4 regions of the Methylophilus sp. VKM B-3414 genome follow, and region 2 is predicted to be linked to each of the others. Evidence: predicted binding sites of a transcription regulator. Region 2 holds the regulator's gene; each other region holds the start of a gene.
What was found. The regulator sigma-54, encoded in region 2, starts transcription at its own class of promoters, with help from an activator protein. The targets are predictions, from matches to a motif close to TGGCACNNTTCCTGCT.
Positions count from the first base shown of each region.

Region 1: the regulator sigma-54 is predicted to act here: its motif matches at 2,786-2,801, upstream of Q9292_RS03575 (TorF family putative porin).
Region 3: the regulator sigma-54 is predicted to act here: its motif matches at 2,287-2,302, upstream of Q9292_RS00530 (ammonium transporter).
Region 4: the regulator sigma-54 is predicted to act here: its motif matches at 2,302-2,317, upstream of Q9292_RS01035 (CmpA/NrtA family ABC transporter substrate-binding protein).

Region 1 covers NZ_JAVTLI010000003.1:276,305-281,030, forward strand. The annotation lists gene Q9292_RS03555 (hypothetical protein) at 1-301, shown strand, start outside; gene Q9292_RS03560 (DUF1993 family protein) at 306-809, opposite strand; gene Q9292_RS03565 (YifB family Mg chelatase-like AAA ATPase) at 823-2,322, opposite strand; gene Q9292_RS03570 (accessory factor UbiK family protein) at 2,368-2,616, opposite strand; gene Q9292_RS03575 (TorF family putative porin) at 2,873-3,826, shown strand; gene glnK (P-II family nitrogen regulator) at 3,887-4,225, shown strand; gene Q9292_RS03585 (ammonium transporter) at 4,241-4,726, shown strand, end outside.
Region 2 covers NZ_JAVTLI010000006.1:87,076-91,801, forward strand. The annotation lists gene tyrS (tyrosine--tRNA ligase) at 101-1,339, shown strand; gene Q9292_RS06775 (RNA polymerase factor sigma-54) at 1,385-2,929, opposite strand; gene lptB (LPS export ABC transporter ATP-binding protein) at 2,936-3,679, opposite strand; gene lptA (lipopolysaccharide transport periplasmic protein LptA) at 3,688-4,338, opposite strand; gene lptC (LPS export ABC transporter periplasmic protein LptC) at 4,361-4,726, opposite strand, start outside.
Region 3 covers NZ_JAVTLI010000001.1:111,373-116,098, reverse strand. The annotation lists gene draG (ADP-ribosyl-[dinitrogen reductase] hydrolase) at 1-590, shown strand, start outside; gene Q9292_RS00535 (hypothetical protein) at 568-834, shown strand; gene Q9292_RS00530 (ammonium transporter) at 1,020-2,210, opposite strand; gene Q9292_RS00525 (hypothetical protein) at 2,554-3,150, opposite strand; gene Q9292_RS00520 (DUF3301 domain-containing protein) at 3,322-3,630, shown strand; gene gluQRS (tRNA glutamyl-Q(34) synthetase GluQRS) at 3,637-4,509, shown strand; gene Q9292_RS00510 (TonB-dependent siderophore receptor) at 4,616-4,726, shown strand, end outside.
Region 4 covers NZ_JAVTLI010000001.1:209,937-214,662, reverse strand. The annotation lists gene Q9292_RS01050 (transporter substrate-binding domain-containing protein) at 1-160, shown strand, start outside; gene Q9292_RS01045 (ANTAR domain-containing response regulator) at 135-824, shown strand; gene Q9292_RS01040 (nitrate- and nitrite sensing domain-containing protein) at 889-2,157, shown strand; gene Q9292_RS01035 (CmpA/NrtA family ABC transporter substrate-binding protein) at 2,541-3,842, shown strand; gene ntrB (nitrate ABC transporter permease) at 3,863-4,726, shown strand, end outside.

The DNA of each region.
Region 1 (4,726 bases), on a different contig from region 2:
TGCGCTGGCTCATACTATCAATGAGTGTGATTTGATTGCCAGTAAGGCAGCGGCCGCCTTACCAGAGCAACTGCCCTTCCAGAAGCTGGAAAAAGCGGCTAGACAGTCACGCGTGTTGGAACATTGCATGCAAGACCGGGGCTATCAGGAAAATCCTGACTGGGTGGTTGCCGCGAACAATCAGGCGAAAGCGATGGCCTCTGCCCAAGGAATTTCAGACAGCGAAGCCTATGAGACATTGCGCCGTAAAGCCATGTTGCAGTCAGACCAGCAACCGGGCTACTGGCGCAAACGGCCTTGAGGCATCAACGCTTTTGACCCAGGTAGTCGGTTTTGCCCAGTGGCACCCCAATATGGCGCAAAATGTTGTATGCCGTGGTGACATGAAAATACACATTGGGCATGACCCATTTTTCGAGATAATCCAAGCCGGTGAAGGTCAGATCCACTTTACGTATGGTTAACACCACTTCTTTATGTTCGGCGCCTTCCAGCTGTGAAGGCTTGATGGCTTCGAGAAACGCGACTGTCTTAGTGATTCTGGCGTAGAGCTGTTCAAAACTTGCTTCATCATCCGCATATTGCGGAATGTCTATGCCAGCCAGTCGTCCACCCGCCCCTTTGCTCATGTCACTCACCAGTTGCACTTGTTTGGTTAATGGGTACATGTCCACATACAAGCGGCTATTCAGTAGCACTTCTGGTGCGACTTTTTTCTGTTCTGCATAGGCTTCCCCTTGCCGCAGAATGTGCTCGAGATTTTGCAGGTTACGAATCAGCGGGGCGATACTGGCATCATAAAGTTGCATGTGGAATACGCTTTCAATAGTCATGACGCCGATATTGTAGCGCCTCAGCAATATGCTTATCCAGAATGTGTTCGGCCTGGGCCAGGTCAGCGATGGTTCTGGCGACCTTGAGGATGCGGTGATAGCTGCGGGCAGAAAGTGAAAACTTTTGCACCGCCATTTGCAGTAAGTGATTCGCCTGCTCACCCAATTGGCAATGGGTGGAAATTTCGAGCGCACCCAAGGCTGCATTCGGTTTCTGTTGGCGGGTCAGTTGACGCTCTCGCGCCTGAATCACGCGCGCACGAATGGCTGTACTCTGCTCACCATGATGGTCATGTGACAACTCTTCTGGCTTGAGTGATGGCACATCAATATTCATGTCTATCCTGTCCAGCAGCGGGCCGGAAAGTTTATTTTTATAGCGCAGAATTTGCTCAGGCGTACAGCGGCAGCGTTGGTTATAGTGCCCGTAATAGCCGCATGGACAAGGATTCATCGCTGCAAGCAATTGAAACTGGGCCGGGAAAGTTGCTTGTCTGGCTGCCCGAGAAATGGTGATATTGCCACTTTCCAGCGGCTCGCGGAGCACCTCCAGCACTTTCCTGTCGAACTCAGGCAGCTCATCCAAAAATAACACGCCGTGATGGGCAAGGCTGATCTCTCCGGGTCTGGGCACACTGCCACCACCCACCAGTGCCACGGCAGAGGCGGTGTGATGTGGCGCCCTGAATGGCCGCTTTTTCCATTGGCTGGCCGGAAACTGGCCGGTCAGTGACAAAATTGCCGCACTTTCCAGCGCTTCCTGCGTAGTCATGTCAGGCAGAATACTATTAAACCGGTTCGCCAGCATGCTTTTGCCTGTGCCTGGCGGGCCGCTCATCAATAAACTATGTTGGCCCGCCGCGGCAATTTCCAGGGCGCGCTTGGCGCGCAATTGACCCTTGACTTCGAAGTAATCCGGAAAGCTTAACGAGGATTCTGACAGCACCAGCGGGTGAGGGGGCAGCGATTGTTTGCCAGACAGATGGGCACAGACTTCAAGCAGGCTATTCGCGGCAAAAATGGAACATCCCTCAACCAGGCTTGCCTCATGCGCACTCTCCTGGGGCAAAATCGCCGCCCTTTTGTGCGCCGGGCCCTGAATCAGTTGGTAAGTCATCGCCAGGGCGCCGCGTATCGGCCTTAACTCGCCTGTTAGTGCCAGCTCACCAGCGATGACATAGTTGGCCAGCGCTTGTTTAGGTAATTGCCCGGAGGCTGCCAGAATCCCAAGCGCAATCGGCAAATCGTAACGGCCACCCTCTTTGGGCAGATCTGCCGGTGCCAGGTTAACTGTAATCCGCCGCGCCGGGAATTCAAACTGTGCGGTTTGAATCGCCGCCCTAACCCGGTCTTTGCTCTCTTTCACTTCGGTTTCTGGCAGCCCGACGATAGTGAAGCTGGGCAGGCCATTGGCGAGATGCACTTCTACCACCACTTCTGGTGCATCCATCCCACTCAGGGCCCGACTGTATAACACGGCCAAACTCATGTAGCACTCCCGCACCAAAGAATGCTAACAATTGTAAATTAAATTTTACTTTCTGGCGGTGTCGGCTTGTTCTAGCTGGCTGATTTTTTCTTCAAGCTGTTTTAATTGTTGCTGCGTGCGTGCCAGCAAAGCGGCCTGAATATCAAATTCCTCGCGCGAAACAAGTTCCATTTTGGGGAGCATGCCCTGAATTAGTGCATGCAAGTTGGTTTCAAGCTCTGAAATGGGGCTTGAATCAATTAGTTGTTTGATTTTAAAAGATAATTCTTTAATTTTTTCATTTGAAAATAGCATGGCAGGCTCTCCTTAGGGTCACATTCTAGCATGTAAGGCCCTCGAAAAAAGGGGTGTAAATGGTTGATTTTTATGTGTTTTCAATTAAAAACATGTTGTTGTGCTGCTAATGTAAGTATTTAATTTAAGTATTTTAATTAAGATATTGATTTTTAATGTTTATATGGGTTGGCACGTGCCTTGCTTTTAGGTCAATGTTGTTTCATTCTCGTTTACAACAATTTGATCAAGATTTTCACAGAGAGAGGACCTATAAATGCGTCAATCTATTTTGCTCACAGCAGTATTGAGTGCAATGTCATTTGCACAAGTTTCATACGCAGCTGAAGAAGCCAAGGAAGAAGCCAAATCTGACTGGACTGCCACTGGTAACGTTGCTTTGGTGTCTGATTATTACTTTCGCGGTATTTCACAATCATGGCACAAGCCCACTGCCCAAGGCGGTATGGATATTACTCATTCAAGTGGTTTTTATGCAGGGGTATGGGGGTCTGGTGTAACACCAAACACTTATCCGGATGCTAACACAGAGATTGATTTATATGCTGGGTTCAACGGTTCTATCCCAGTTGTTGAGAAGCTGGGTTACACCGTTGGTGTTTATGGATATTTCTATCCAGGTGGCTCTTGGAAGAAATATAAATTTACAGGTGATAACAATCCAGATGGCACTTTGAAAAGTCAAACTCCGAAGGGTGGTCGTTGGGATACATATGAATTCAACGCAGGTCTTTCATATGATTGGATTAGTGCGAAAGTTTCTTACACTTTAACTGATTGGTTCGGTGCAGATAAAGATACTGGCTGGGATGGTAGTACTAAAGGATCTACCTACTTTGAGTTGAATGCTGCGTATCCATTGCCTTGGTGGGATTTAACGCTTATTGCTCACGTTGGACGTTTAAATGTTGCTGGTAAACTAGACCCTAATGCTGACTTTTCTGCAATCGGTGGTGGTTCAGCACCTAGCGCATCTACATCAGGCGCTACTAATCCTGATTACACAGACTGGAAGATTGGTTTGAGTAAAGCATTCAAAATTGGTGCTACTGAAGGTTGGAATGCTGGGGTCTACTGGATTGAGTCAGACAACTCTCGTTATTGGGGTCGTAATGGCTATGGCGGCTCAAGCTTTAATGGAGCACCATCAACACAATTTAAGAACCTGAATGATGGTCGTTTTGTTTTAACATTAGGCCGTACATTCTAAGTAAGCAAGTTTTAGATCTGGCGGGCATGTGCCTGCCAGAGTTAACAACGGGAGAAGCAAATGAAATTTGTATCCGCAATAATCAAGCCATTCAAGCTTGATGAGGTGCGTGAGGCTTTGTCCAATATCGGCGTACAAGGCATCACTGTCACTGAAGTCAAAGGATTTGGCCGTCAAAAAGGGCACACTGAGTTGTATCGTGGTGCTGAATATGTCGTAGATTTTTTGCCTAAAGTTAAACTCGAAGTTGCGATCAAAGATGACATGCTGGATCAGGTCGTAGACGCGATTGAAAAAGCAGCCGCAACAGGCAAAATCGGCGATGGCAAAGTCTTTGTCTTCGATTTGGAACAAGTTTACCGTATACGTACCGGCGAAACCGGTCCGGATGCGCTATAAGAAAGGGCTTCTGTTATGAAGAAAATTCTTTCCATATTATCGCTGGTCGCCGTGATGGGTCTGGCGGCATGCCCAGTCAGTTATGCAGAAGAAACTGTGACCGAAACCATCACAGTACAAGAAACCGTTTCTACTGATGCGGCACCTGCGGCCGAAGCGCCTGCAGCGGCCGAAGCTGCCCCTGCTGCTGAAGCAGCACCAGTCCCAACGCTGGATGTGGGTAATACCGCGTTTATGATTGTTGCCACTGTGCTGGTGATTTTGATGACGATTCCTGGCCTGGCGTTGTTCTACGGCGGTTTGGTGCGTCAGAAAAATATGTTGTCAGTGCTGATGCAAGTGTTTGTTGTCTTCTCTATGATTTCTGTATTGTGGGCTGCGTATGGTTACAGCATGGCTTTTAGCGAAGGTAACATGATTGTCGGTGGATTAAGCAAGGCGTTTCTGGCGGGTATTACACCTGCTAGTTTGTCTGGCACGATTCCAGAGTATGTATTCTTG
Region 2 (4,726 bases):
GCCGCGCTTACAGAAATGCATGGGATTACGTTAAAATAGCTGTTTTACTTATTTGAGACGGTGCCATCAGTGCGCATCGTTGTATTTGACGGATACCCGCATGACCGATACCAAACAACCCTCATCTGAAGTGCCAGCATTGAGCCCAGAAATTGCCAAGGCGTTGGCCATTATCAAGCGTGGCGCAGATGAGTTACTGATCGAGCAGGAGCTGGTCGAGAAACTGAAAACAGGCAAGCCGTTACGTGTGAAAGCTGGCTTTGACCCTACCGCGCCCGACTTGCACCTGGGTCATACCGTCCTCATTAATAAATTGCGCCAGTTGCAGGATCTGGGCCATCAGATTTTATTCCTGATCGGTGACTTTACCGGCATGATTGGTGACCCGACTGGCAAAAGCGCCACCCGTCCACCCTTAACCGTGGAGCAGGTCAAGGCCAACGCCGATACCTATGCTGCACAAGTCTTTAAAATACTGGATCCTACCAAAACCGAGATTGTTTTCAACTCCAACTGGTTAAGTGAACTCGGTGCGGCGGGGATGATCAAGCTGGCTGCCAGCCATACCGTGGCCCGCATGCTGGAGCGCGATGACTTCTCCAAACGCTTCAAGGGTAATCAACCGATTGCGATTCACGAGTTTCTGTACCCGTTACTGCAAGGATATGATTCGGTCGCCCTGCAAGCGGATCTTGAGCTCGGTGGTACCGACCAGAAGTTTAACCTGCTCATGGGGCGTGAATTGCAAAAGCAGGCCGGCCAGTCGCAGCAATGTGTGCTGATGATGCCGCTGCTGGAAGGGCTGGATGGCGTCAATAAAATGTCCAAATCACTCGGTAACTACATTGGCATTAGCGAGGCGCCAGAGACTATTTTTGCCAAGATCATGTCGATTTCAGATGAACTGATGTGGCGCTATATTGATTTGCTGTCTTTTGCGACGCTGGAAACCATTGCCGAATGGAAGGCGCAAGTCGCCAGTGGCGCAAACCCCCGCAATATCAAGGTCGGCTTTGCCCAAGAAATTGTGGCGCGTTTCCATGGTCAAGCCGCGGCTGAAAAAGCCTTGCAGGACTTCCAGACCCGTGCCAAAGGCGGCATCCCGGATGACGTGCCCGAAGTTGAAGTGACCATTGAAGGCGACAGCATCGGCATTAGCCAATTGTTAAAACAGGCGGGCCTGGTTGAAAGCACCAGTGAAGCCATGCGCGCAGTGCAGCAAGGCGGCGTCAAGCTCGACAGCGTCAAGGTGGATGATAAGAATCTGCCTTTGACTAAAGGTGTGACAGTGATCGCACAGGTGGGTAAACGTAAATTTGCCAAGATCACAATCAGGTGATCGGAGCTGAGAAACAAAAAAGGCCGCATCTGCGGCCTTTTTTGTTTAGAGCGTTTTGCGCAAGTTCGCGGGCGGAATATTAAGGGACTCGCGATATTTGGCTATGGTACGGCGGGCAACGACGATGCCTTGTTGTGCCAGTGTGTCGGTGATCTGGTTGTCCGACAAAGGCTTTTTCGGGTTTTCTTCGGCCACCATTTGCTTGATCAAGGCTCGGATGGCGGTGGCAGAGCAGGAGCCGCCTGCGTCTGTGGCTACCGAGCTGCCAAAGAAGTATTTGAGTTCATAGACGCCACGCGGTGTGAGCATATACTTATGCGTGGTGACACGTGAAACTGTGCTTTCATGCAAGTCGAGTTCTTCGGCGATTTCACGCAGTACCAGTGGGCGCATGGCTATTTCACCATGCTCAAAGAAGTTGCGTTGGCGGTCTACAATGGCTTGCGACACGCGCAAAATGGTCGAGAAACGCTGCTGGATATTCTTGATCATCCATTTGGCTTCCTGCATCTGGCTTTGCAGGTATTGGCCTGAACTCTCGCGGTTGCGCTTGAGGATGTCCGCATACATCTGGTTGATGCGCAGTTTGGGGATCACGCCATCATTTAAGGAGGCGACCCAAATGCCCTTGATTTTTTTAACCACCACATCGTGCTGGATAAAGTGATCGTGACTAAAGCTGGAAAACTCGCTGCCGGGTCTGGGGTTTTGCTGGCGGATCAGGTGCTGCGCCGCCTTGAGTACCGCTTCATCGCAACCAAGCACCTTGCGCAGTTTGACAAAGTCTTTGTTGGCAAGCAGCGCCAGGTGGTCTTTGGCAATGGCAATGGCGGTTTGCAAGTGTGGCGTTTCTTGCGGCAAACGCGTCAGTTGCAAGAGCAGGCACTCGCGTAAATCGCGCGCACCTACGCCTACAGGGTCCAGATTCTGGATCAGCTTGAGGGCGGTTTCCAGTTCCAGCAGCTCGACCTCAAGTTCGAGTGGCAAGTGCTCCACAATCTCCTGCAGATCTTGCTCCAGATAGCCATCATCAGTGATGCTATCCAGTAGCAGTTTGACCAGGCTCATGTCACGTTGCGATAAATGTGCCAGTTGTATCTGATCAATCAGATGCTCGCGCAAACTGATGCTGGTGGTTTCCTGTCTGGAAAAGTCACTGTCTTCGTCTTCCTGATGATTGCGTCCGGCTTCGTCCCAGTTGCTGGTGCTGCCAAACTCTTCATAATCATCTTCAAACTCTGGCGGCGTGAATTCCTCGTTTAAATTGGGCAGGTCGCTCTCGCTCCCGCCCAGCTCATCGTGCAAGTCTTCACGCAGACTTTCTGCCGGTGCGGTGATCTCTTGCTGCGTTGCCATGTCAAACGAGCTGGCATCTGTCGGCTCAGCTTCTACAGTGGGGGGAGGCGGTGTGTTATCTTCAAACTCGCCTTCTTCACCGTCTGACATTTCCAGTAACGGGTTTTCCTGCAGGATGGTTTCCAGTTCCTGGTTCAGTTCCAGCGTGGAAAGTTGCAGCAAACGGATCGATTGCTGCAGCTGCGGCGTCAGCGCCAGATTTTGCGAAATACGTAATTGCAGGTTCTGTTTCATGACGGATTACAGCCTAAAATTCTTGCCCAGATACACTTCACGCACACCTTCGTTCTGAATGATTTCATCGGGCGTGCCTGCTGCAAACACAGCGCCTTCATTGACAATATAAGCGCGGTCACAGATATCCAGCGTTTCGCGCACATTGTGGTCGGTGATTAAAATACCAATATTCTGACTGCTCAGGTAGCGGATGATTTTCTGGATTTCGATCACCGCAATCGGATCAATCCCGGCGAACGGTTCATCCAGCAAAATAAATTTAGGGTCAGTGGCCAGGCAGCGCGCAATTTCAACGCGTCGACGTTCGCCACCAGACAAGCTGACGGCCTGACTGTTGCGGATGTGCTGGATATGCAATTGATCCAGCAAGGATTCAAGCCTCGCCTCACGTTGCTCTTCCGTATAGGGACGGGTTTCAAGAATGGCGAGGATGTTGTCGGTTACGCTGAGCTTGCGGAAAATGGATGCTTCTTGGGGCAGATAAGCCAAGCCCATGCGCGCGCGCTCATGCATGGGCGCGCGGCTCACGTCGGCGCCATTCAGCGTAATGTTGCCTTCATCCAGCGCAACCAACCCTACAATCATGTAAAAGCTGGTGGTTTTGCCTGCCCCGTTGGGACCCAGCAAGCCGATCACTTCGCCACTGCGTAACTCAAGCGTCGTGTTTTTGACGACGGTACGGCCCTGATAGGTTTTTTTCAGGCGGTTAACCTGCAAATGGTTCTGATCTGCTGCCATGGTTTCCATCTTTAAGCTTACTCTTTGCCTTGCTCACCAGTGTTTTCGGCAGGGGCAGGTTCGACCTTGAGTTGCAAGGAGCGATTCATCCGTAATCCCTGTTGAGAGGTTGGCTTGTTGTCAATGACAGGCGGTGTGGTTTTATTTTTAGGCTGTATGGTGGCCTTGACGCGGCTGCCAGCCGTCCCGTTCGGGTTGGCTTTGGTGCCGCCAATCACCTCGGCATACTCGGCATTGGCGTCGTAGCTGATGTAGTCCCCGGTCACGATGTCTTCACCACGTTTAACCCAGGCATTGGTATACAGTTGCACTTTATCCATGCGGGCGTTGTATTCGATACGTTGACCACTGCCTTGCATCCACTCGTCTTTACCGGTACGTTTTTGCTTGAATGTGGTGGGGTTGCCGGTACAGGTGCTATGTTGAAAGCCGTCCTGATCCTCGCGTACGATCATTTTGTCCGCCTTGATTTGCAAAGTGCCCTGATTAAGAATCACGTTGCCCGTGTAGATACTAATTTTTTTAGCATCGTTCACGGTCACGGTATCCGCCTCAAGCTCTATCGGTTGATCTCGGTCGGATTCTTCGGCCAGCACACTCAGCGGCATGGACAATAGCGCCCATACGCTCATGCAGATCGCTAAAAATAAGGGCTTGTGCGTGTTCAACTCATTTCTCCATAATCAACGGTCATTGGCGTTCTGTGTTTGACGCCTGGGCCGGGCTTGCCAAATTGCTGGCGACGGGTGGACGCTCATAATGCACATGTACCCGGTTAAACAATTGCATGGTATCAGCCCGGTTATCAAAACGCATGCCCGTGCCTGTAATCACTGTCGCCGGTTTTTGGCGGATGACCACCGGCTGGTCTGTGTGTGCTACCTCGGTATCCGGCTCCAGCCAAAGCCGCTCGGTTTGCATTTGTGTTTCTGGCTTGGTGGCGGAGGCTTGGCGGATCACCTTGACCTGTTTGCTAAACTCGACCAGTTTACCATTGGCGGAAACACGTCCTTGCTGACCATAAATTTGCGTGTAAGGCTTGTTCAGGCCAAACTG
Region 3 (4,726 bases), on a different contig from region 2:
GCGGCATCCGCCGCTATTTGCTGGAAGGCAGCGTACAAGGCCCGCCTTCCGAAGCTGATGGCGGCAATGGTGCGGCCATGCGCATGGCACCCATTGCCATCGCCACCTATCACCTACCAGACCAGTTTGAAAAAATCACGCTGGCACAAGCGCACCTCACCCATCACCACCCATTGTCCGATGCCGCCTGCCTGACGCTGGGCAGCATGGTGCATGCACTGTTCAATGGCCAGGGTGGTGCGGCCTGCCGCTTGCTGGCGGCAGCACTGGTCAAACAGTACCCGGCATTCAAATTCGACCCCTATCCGGGCCGGGCCAGCGGCTATATTGTTGACACGATGCAAACCGTGCTGCATTTTTTTCTCAACACTGACAATTTTGAAGACTGCCTGATTGGCACCGTGAACCAGGGTGAAGATGCCGACACTACCGGCGCCATTGTTGGCATGCTGGCGGGTGCCCGCTATGGCAGTCAGGCCATTCCTGAACGCTGGCTGCATGCCCTGCCACTCACCATCCGTCAGGAAATCGAACAACAAGTGCCCGCACTCTTGCAAGGAGGTCTAGATGAGCACCATCTTGTTTTATGAAAAACCCGGTTGCAGCAACAACAGTCGGCAAAAAGCCCAACTGGCTGCGGCCGGACACACGGTGATTGCCAAAAATCTGCTCACCGAGCCTTGGACACGTGAGCGCCTGCTGCAATTTTTTGGCTCATTGCCGGTGCACGCCTGGTTTAATCCGGCCGCCCCCAAAATCAGGGATGGCGAGATAGATCCGGCCACCCTGGATGCCGACACGCATTGGCCATGCTGCGCGCCGAACCACTGCTGATCCGGCGGCCACTCATCGAGGTTGACGGTCAGCGCATGACTGGCTTTGACGCCAGTACCCTATCTGTTTGGTTGGGACAGCCCATCTTGGTCAACACTGCGTCGCAGAGTTGCCTGCGGCACCATCCCTCTCAGCGTTGATGACTGCACTAAAACAGCATCAACATATTTCTAAAGTGATAGGCCTTAATCCCCAGACACCGACGGGATTTTATGGATGCTCAAATCCGCGCCATCAAACTCTGACTCGGCATCCAGGCGGATACCTACGATTTTCTTTAATGCGCCGTAAACGATGGTTCCGCCCACTAGCGCGATCACTACACCCAATGCAGTACCTGCCAGCTGGCTCATCAGGCTGACGTCGCCCATGCCACCAAGACTGGTCGCACCGAAAATACCTGCCGCGATACCGCCCCAGGCACCACACAAGCCGTGCAACGGCCAGACACCAAGCACATCATCGATTTTGAAGCGTGTTTGCGTGAGGGTGAATGCCCAGACAAACAAGGTGCCAGCGACTGCGCCAGTGACCAGTGCGCCCAGTGGGTGCATGACATCCGAGCCGGCACAGACAGCCACCAGACCAGCCAACGGTCCATTATGCACAAAGCCCGGGTCATTTTTACCCAGCAGCAATGCGGCCAGCGTGCCACCCACCAGCGCCATCAGTGAATTGACCGCTACCAGGCCGGAAATGCCTTGTATGGATTGGGCGGACATGACGTTAAAACCGAACCAGCCTACAGTGAGTATCCATGCACCCAAAGCGAGGAATGGAATATTGGAAGGTGGATACGCATGCAAACGGCCATCTTTGGTATAGCGACCATTACGTGCGCCCAGCAGTATCACCGCAGGCAAGGCAATCCAGCCGCCCATGGCATGCACGACCACCGAACCGGCAAAGTCGTGAAAGTTTGCACCATAACTGACCTTCAGCCAGTCCTGAAACCCAAAATGAGCGTTCCAGGCAATGCCTTCAAAAAACGGATAAACAAAGCCAACCAGCAAAAATGTTGCGGCCAGTTGCGGGTTGAATTTGGCGCGCTCAGCAATGCCGCCAGAAATAATGGCAGGAATGGCGGCGGCAAAGGTGAGCAAGAAGAAGAACTTGACCAGACCGTAACCGTTTTGCACGGTCAGTGTTTCGGCACCATTGAAAAAGTGGATGCCATAAGCAATACCATAGCCAATAAAAAAATAGGCAATAGTAGACACACAAAAATCCACCATAATTTTAACCAGGGCATTCACCTGATTTTTTTGACGTACTGTGCCGACCTCCAAAAAGGCAAAACCGGCATGCATTGCCAAGACCATGATGGCCCCCAGCAATACAAACAGGACGTCATTAGCTGTCACTAATGATTCCATTTCGCTCTCCGAATTCAATAATTATTGATTGGCGTTTTGTTTGAAAGACACGCCTTTTTAAAATGCGCAGGTTTCAAGCAAATATCAGGCCATTTTTAAGTGATTGATTTTAAAAGGAGTGGAGTTTGGGCACCGGCAAAAACGCCCCAAAATAACTCAATCAAAAGTGCATTGCACATTATTGGTGCAAATTAGGGCATATTTAAACAAAAGTACTTAAAGATGCTCAAATGCTGATGAATGAGGCATGCCATGCGAACTCATCGAGAGTTTGCGTCAACAAAACACGGATAAAGCGGTGGATAACCGTATCGTCGTATGCCAATACGGAGGAGGGACAGACTTATATGATCTCGACCGGTTGCAATTGCTTGAGCATTTCGACCGCATCAGGATGCGCAGACCAGAAATAGTAAAATTCACGCACCGCGTTTAAAAATAGGTGACGGGTATTTTTGAGATTAAATAGCGGCAGGGTTGCGTCAGCGGTGATGCGGTAGGCGTTTTTTTCTGTGAGTGGTGCTTCACGCAAGCGCAACAACATGAGCTTTGCCATGCGCGTACGCAGTTCAATATCCATCTCCTGCTTGTGCTCCATGGATTTGAGCGCTTTGACGTAGCCGTTAAGCGGCCATAATTCTGCTGTTTCAAACTTCTCGGACTGCAACGCCGGCCAAACGGACTGCAAATCAATCACCGCCGGCTGCCAACCAATAGGATGTAATTCAAAGCCGACAGTATCGGCATATTGCATGACGGCTTTCACATCGCCGCGCCAAAAAGGATAAAACTCGCGGATAATGGTCAGGATTTCTGGCCAGCGCTGGGCTTCTTTGTCGGCCAGACAATCGTCCACCGCTTGCCGGTAGACCGTGCTGCTGCACTCTTGGTCTTTTAATAGCGGCGTTAACTCAGCCAGCACCGCGTCGCGCTGTGCCATGATGGCAGCATCAGCGCCCTTGCTGTGCAATAAATTATAATAAGCTTGAATCGCATCTGCTTCGCGGCTTGAATTCATCGTTAACAACACTAAATAAGAATGAAATGAATATGAAACGGATTATTGGTCATCATACACTGAAAAAGATAATCGTCTTAAAGGAGAACAACGATGGCTGAATGGGCCTTATTAGCCATTTTGATGGCGGGCGCATGGTATTGGATGGATACGATTTCGAAACGTGAGATCGCGCTCAAGATTGGCCGCCAGTTGGCTGAGCGCTGCCATTTGCAGTTTCTGGATGAAACCGTGGCTTGCGCCCGCGTCGGTTTTGCCAGGGACGGCAATGGACGCATGCAGTTACAGCGCACGTATACCTTTGACGTCTCTAGCCAGGGCATTGAGCGCATGGCCTGTCATCTGCAATTGCGGGGCGGCCAATTGGTGGCCTGGCATATTCCGCCTTACGTCACCCAGTAAAACGCCATGGTGGTTGGCCGCTTTGCCCCTTCGCCTACCGGCCCCTTGCATTTTGGCTCACTGGTCGCCGCCGTCGCCAGTTACTGCGATGCTAAAAGCCAGGGCGGCCGCTGGCTGCTGCGTATAGAAGATGTAGACACCACCCGCCGCGTCGCCGGCGCCAGCGCAGACATCATTCGCACCCTGCAGCATTATGGCTTTGTTTGGGATGAGGAAATCGTCTACCAAAGTGAACGCACCGAGCACTATGAGCACGCCCTGGCGCAGTTACGCAACTGGGGCCTGGCATACCCTTGCACCTGCTCGCGCAAGGAGATTGCCGACAGCTCAACACAACTGGGCATTGAAGGTGCCATTTATCCTGGCACTTGCCTGCAACATCCCATTAAACCAGACACACCAGCTGCCTGGCGCTTGAAAACGCCTGCTATCAATATCGGCTTTGCGGACAGAATTGTCGGCTGGCAGCAACATGCCATGGCCAGAGACATCGGAGACTTCGTGATCAAGCGTGCCGATGGTCTGTTCAGCTACCAGTTAGCCGTGGTCGTTGATGATGCCTTGCAAGGCGTGACCCACGTGGTGCGCGGTGCAGACCTGCTGCAGTCCACAACGCGGCAGATCTATCTGCAACAGTGCTTGGGCTATGCCACCCCAGCGTATGCCCATATGCCGCTGGTATTGAACGACCAAGGGCAAAAACTCAGCAAACAAACCCTGGCAACCGCTTTGCCGCTCGACAATATCCTGGCCACGCTCGTTGCCGCCTTCAACTTTCTACCCTATTTACCGCAACCGGTTCCCACTTTTTCAAACTTGCCTGCGCTGTGGCAATGGGCAATGGCCCATTGGCAACTCGGCCAGCTTGCTAGCGACTAGTACTCACGCTTATCCCGTGATTTGCTGACAAAACTTACAAAATTTATTGATAACCATTATCAATTAAGTTAATATTCGCGGCAATCATTGAGAGGATATTAATTTTATGACAATTAAAAATACCCAGAAAAATCCGTTCAGACCTCGTCCAACGCTGCTCTCGATCGGGCTGTTTTTTAGTAGCGCACTGTTATCCATGACCGCGTTAGGCGCCAGT
Region 4 (4,726 bases), on a different contig from region 2:
CCGGCTACACCCGCGCATTGCGCGCGTCAATGCGGCTGGCCAGTTCGAGATCATCGCCGGTGGCGGTGCCGCAGCAGTGATCCCCGACCCTTATCTGGTGACGCACCCAGGCGCCAGCTGGAACAACCTGCCTTATGCGGCGGAGTATCGCGTTGGCTGAGTCACCCGCCGCCCCTCACCCTGGTCAGCGCCAGGCCAAGCAGGCGCAGGCGCCGCGCTCTACGCTGGAGCTGTTCCGCCATTTGCGGCATGCCTGCATCACGATTTTTCATCCTGAGGACGAAAACCGCGAGGTATTAACACAGCAACTGCACCGGATTGGCTGCCAGACGGTCGCGCTATGGCCGCCGGTGGCTGAGCTACCCGCGCAAACCGAGCTGGTGATTTTTCTGCTTGATGCCCAAGCCAGCGCCAAAAAGAAACTGCCCTGGTTAACGCCAGAGTCGGCGATCCCGCTGATTGGGGTGCTGGATTATGAAAACCCGACCACCCTGGAAACAGCCACCGCGCTGGGCTGCCATGGCATGCTGGTACGGCCGTTGCAGGCCAAGGGGCTGCTGTCGACGTTGATCATGACCATGCATCACTGCCAGCAACTGAAAACCTTGCGCAAACGGACCCTGCGGCTCGAAGAAAAACTGCAAGCCGCAGGCGAAATCAGTGCTGCCCAGGCCATGTTGGCGCATGCGCGCGGCATTAGTGCAGTCGAGGCCTATAAAATTCTGCGCGAACAAGCCATGCTCAAGCGCGTGACGGTGGAAGAAATTGCACGGTCGCTGCTGCAAACCGACGGTCTACTGTCCAATCCAGCCAAATCCCGTTAGAATGCAGGCCCTTTAAATGGCTGCATGTTGCAGCCTGCGCACAGTTTTTGCTTTATCAAGCCTGATGAATACCGACATTTCCCCCGCACAAACGATTACGCTGGCCAAGATCAGGCATATCGAGGAGCTTGAGCGCCTGGATAGCTGTATTGCGTTTGTTGAGAAAATTGGTCAATTGATTCACCAGTTGCAAATTGAGCGCGGCGCCAGTTGTCTGTATATTGCCTCCGGTGGCCAGCGGTTTGCCACTGAGCGCGCAGAAGCTGTCGCACAGAATCAAGCCATAGAAACCGGCTTCCGGGCAGCGTTGCAGCAGCATCTGGATAAAAATAGCCGCGCCGATGCCAAGCAATTGACGCTGATCTCCTGGATATTGCTGGGCCTGGACCAGCTCACCACACTGCGGCATCAAATCACCCTGCTCAATATCTCGTTTGCCGATAGCATCGAATCTTTTAACCGCTTGATCGGCAGCTTGATTGCGCTGATATTCGAGATCACCGACAGCTCGGTCAATAGCAAGATCTCCACCTGTTTGCTCACCTTGTATAACCTGATTCAGGGCAAAGAGTTTGCCGGGCAGGAGCGTGCGGTAGGCGCTTATTTATTTGGCTCTGGCAGCCTGCAACTGCCGCACCAGCAAAAGCTGTTTGAACTGATTGCGCAGCAGGAACGGCACTTTGAACTGGTGTGCCAGTTTGGCAGCAAAGAGCTGTGTGAGGCCTGGCAACAGTGGCAAGCCAGTGACTGGCAGCAGCAACATGCCAAGTACCGCGCCAAGCTGACCAGCGCGCGCGACCAACAAACCCTCACCCCCAGCCATGCCGACCTCTGGTTTGACTTATGCAGCCGCCGCCTGAGCGAGATGTGGCAGATTCAGTGCCAGCTGGTCGACACCATGCATGAACTGCTGGCTGGGCTCACCCGCCAGGCCAAACAAGATTACGAGCAAACCCGGCAGTACCTGCAAACTATCCAGGCCAGTCCGCAGGCCAACTTGAACAGCACGTTTTTCAACCTGGCGATTCCCATCGAAAATGCGCTGAACTTTCAGGCCCATGACACCTCGCAAACCTATCCCATGGCGTCTATGATCGCCTTGCTGCAACACCAGTCCCGGCAAATTGCCGACATGGAAACAGAGCTGTCAGACACCAAAAAGGCGCTGACCGAGCGCAAATTGATTGAACGCGCCAAGGGCTTGCTCATGAGTACGCGCGGCCTCAATGAAATGGAAGCCTACAAAACCATGCGTAGCCTGGCCATGGAGCAGAACCGTAAAATTATTGATGTGGCCGAAAATATTCTGGCCCATCACACCGTGACGCGATAACGGTTTTCACAACGCTCCAAGACCTTCAAATTGGTGCATCCGCACCCACGTGGTGCGAGAGGCATGCCCCCTTCTTAAGCCCTACTTGAAAAAAGTTCCGTTAAAACCCAATAAAAATCAACCATTTAAAAACAACAACCCACTTGGCACAGGCTTTGCTTATATGAAATCAAGCAACTTACCAAAGGCGGTGCGTTGCTTGTAGTAAGATAACTGGAAACCCCAGTTTGAATTTCTGACTAGCCGTTGCTGTTTCATCATCCACGGCTGGCAAAGATAAGGACAAAGGCGTCCTGAGTGTAGACCACGGTCTGCATTCAGGACGCCTTTTTTGTTTTGTATTTTCCGAACCCCTTTTTCGAATCAAATCTCAAGGAGCCGACATGAGCAGTTCTGACAAAAAAAATGTATCCCCCGCCGAGGCAACACCAGTGGACCAGGTGAACCAGCAACGCCGCCATTTCTTTATGAATACGCTGGCAGGCGCGTTTGGTGCTGCCGCCATGATGAATATGGTGCCTTCCGCCATCCGTAGCCAGGCTTGGGCGGCCGGCTCAGATGCGCCAGAAATCACCGAAGTGAAAGTCGGCTTTATCCCGCTGACGGACTGTGCGCCGATTATTGTCGCCGCGCAAATGGGCTTTGATAAAAAATATGGCATCAAGATTGTGCCGTCTAAAGAAGCTTCGTGGGCAGGCGTACGTGACAAGCTGGTCAATGGTGAATTGCATGCTGCACATGTGTTGTATGGCCTGATCTACGGCGTACAAATGGGCATCGGCGGCCAGCAAAAAGACATGAACGTGCTGATGACGCTGAACAACAACGGCCAGGGCATCACGCTGGCTAACCAACTTAAGGAAAAAGGCGTCACCAGTGGCGCGACGCTGAAACGTTTGCTGGATAACGAAAACCGCGACTTTACTTTCGCCCAGACCTTCCCCACCGGCACGCACGCCATGTGGTTGTACTACTGGCTGGCGACTTATGGCATCAACCCGATGCAGGACGTGAAAACAATCGTCGTACCACCGCCACAAATGGTCGCCAACATGCGGATTGGCAATATGGATGGCTACTGCGTGGGCGAACCCTGGAACGCCCGTGCCATTTACGACAAGATCGGCTACACCGTCGCCACCTCACAAGATATCTGGGTAGACCACCCGGAAAAAGTGTTGGGCACCACAGCTGACTTTATCGCCAAGAACCCGAATACCGCGCTGGCCTTGACCAAAGCCATCCTCGAAGCCTCACGCTACATTGATGCGACCAAAAACCGTGCCGAAGTGGCCAAGTTGATCGCAGGCAAAGCCTATGTCAATGCGCCAGAAGAAGTGATTGAAGGTCGCTTCCTCGGCCACTACGACAATGGTATCGGCAAAAAATGGGAAGACCCCAACTACATGAAGTTCTTCAATGACGGCAAGGTCAGCTTCCCTTACCTGTCAGACGGCATGTGGTTCCTGACCCAACACAAACGCTGGGGCTTGCTCAAGTCTGACCCGGATTACCTCGGCGTGGCGAAAAAGGTGAACCGCATTGATATTTATACCGAAGCCGCCAAATCTCTGGGCATTAGCGTGCCGACAGACGTGATGCGTAGCAGCAAGCTGATTGACGGTGTGGTCTGGGATGGTAAAGACCCCAAAGCCTATGCCAACAGCTTCAAGGTTAAAGCGTAATTCTTTCAAGGAGAGTCACCATGAGTGTCGTCAGCTTTAACAAGGAAAAAATCATGCAAAACAGTGAGCAGGCTGCCAAAGGAATGCCAGCCAAGCAAGCAAAACCGGTTGTCGCGGTGGTGAGCCCTCTCTCGGCCACCGCAACAGCAGCCACCCCGGCAAGTAAAAAAGCCGGGGCATGGGCGGCAATGGCCAAACGCGTGTTTGAAGGACTGTTGCCGCCTGTGATTGGCTTGCTGATCTTTGGCGCCATCTGGTCTACCGTGGCTGCCCTGACTCAGGGCTTGCCAGGACCGGTGCAGACCTGGCATTCGGCGGTGGAGCTGTTTAGCGACCCGTTTTATATCAACAACCCGAATGATATGGGCATCGGCTGGAACATCCTGAACTCGCTAAAACGCGTCGCCACTGGCTTTGCGCTGGCAGCGATTGTCGGCATCCCCATGGGGTTTATCATCGGCCGCTATGCCTTTATGTCAAAAATGGCGGCGCCGATTATCAGCCTGCTCAAGCCGGTATCCCCACTGGCCTGGTTGCCGATCGGCCTGCTGGTATTCAAAGCGGCCAACCCGGCCGCAATCTGGGTGATTTTCATCACCGCCGTCTGGCCCATGATCATCAACACCGCCGTTGGTGTCAGCAAAGTGCCGCAAGACTATATGAACGTGGCCAAGGTACTGAACCTGTCCGAGTGGAAAGTCATCACCAAAATCCTGCTGCCCTATGTCATGCCTTACATGATGACCGGTGTGCGTCTCTCTATCGGTGCCGCCTGGCTGGTGATTGTGGCGGCAGAAATGCTGACCGGCGGCGTGGGCATTGGCTTCTGGGTGTGGGATGAATGGAACAACCTGAACGTTGAGCACATCATCATCGCGATTTTC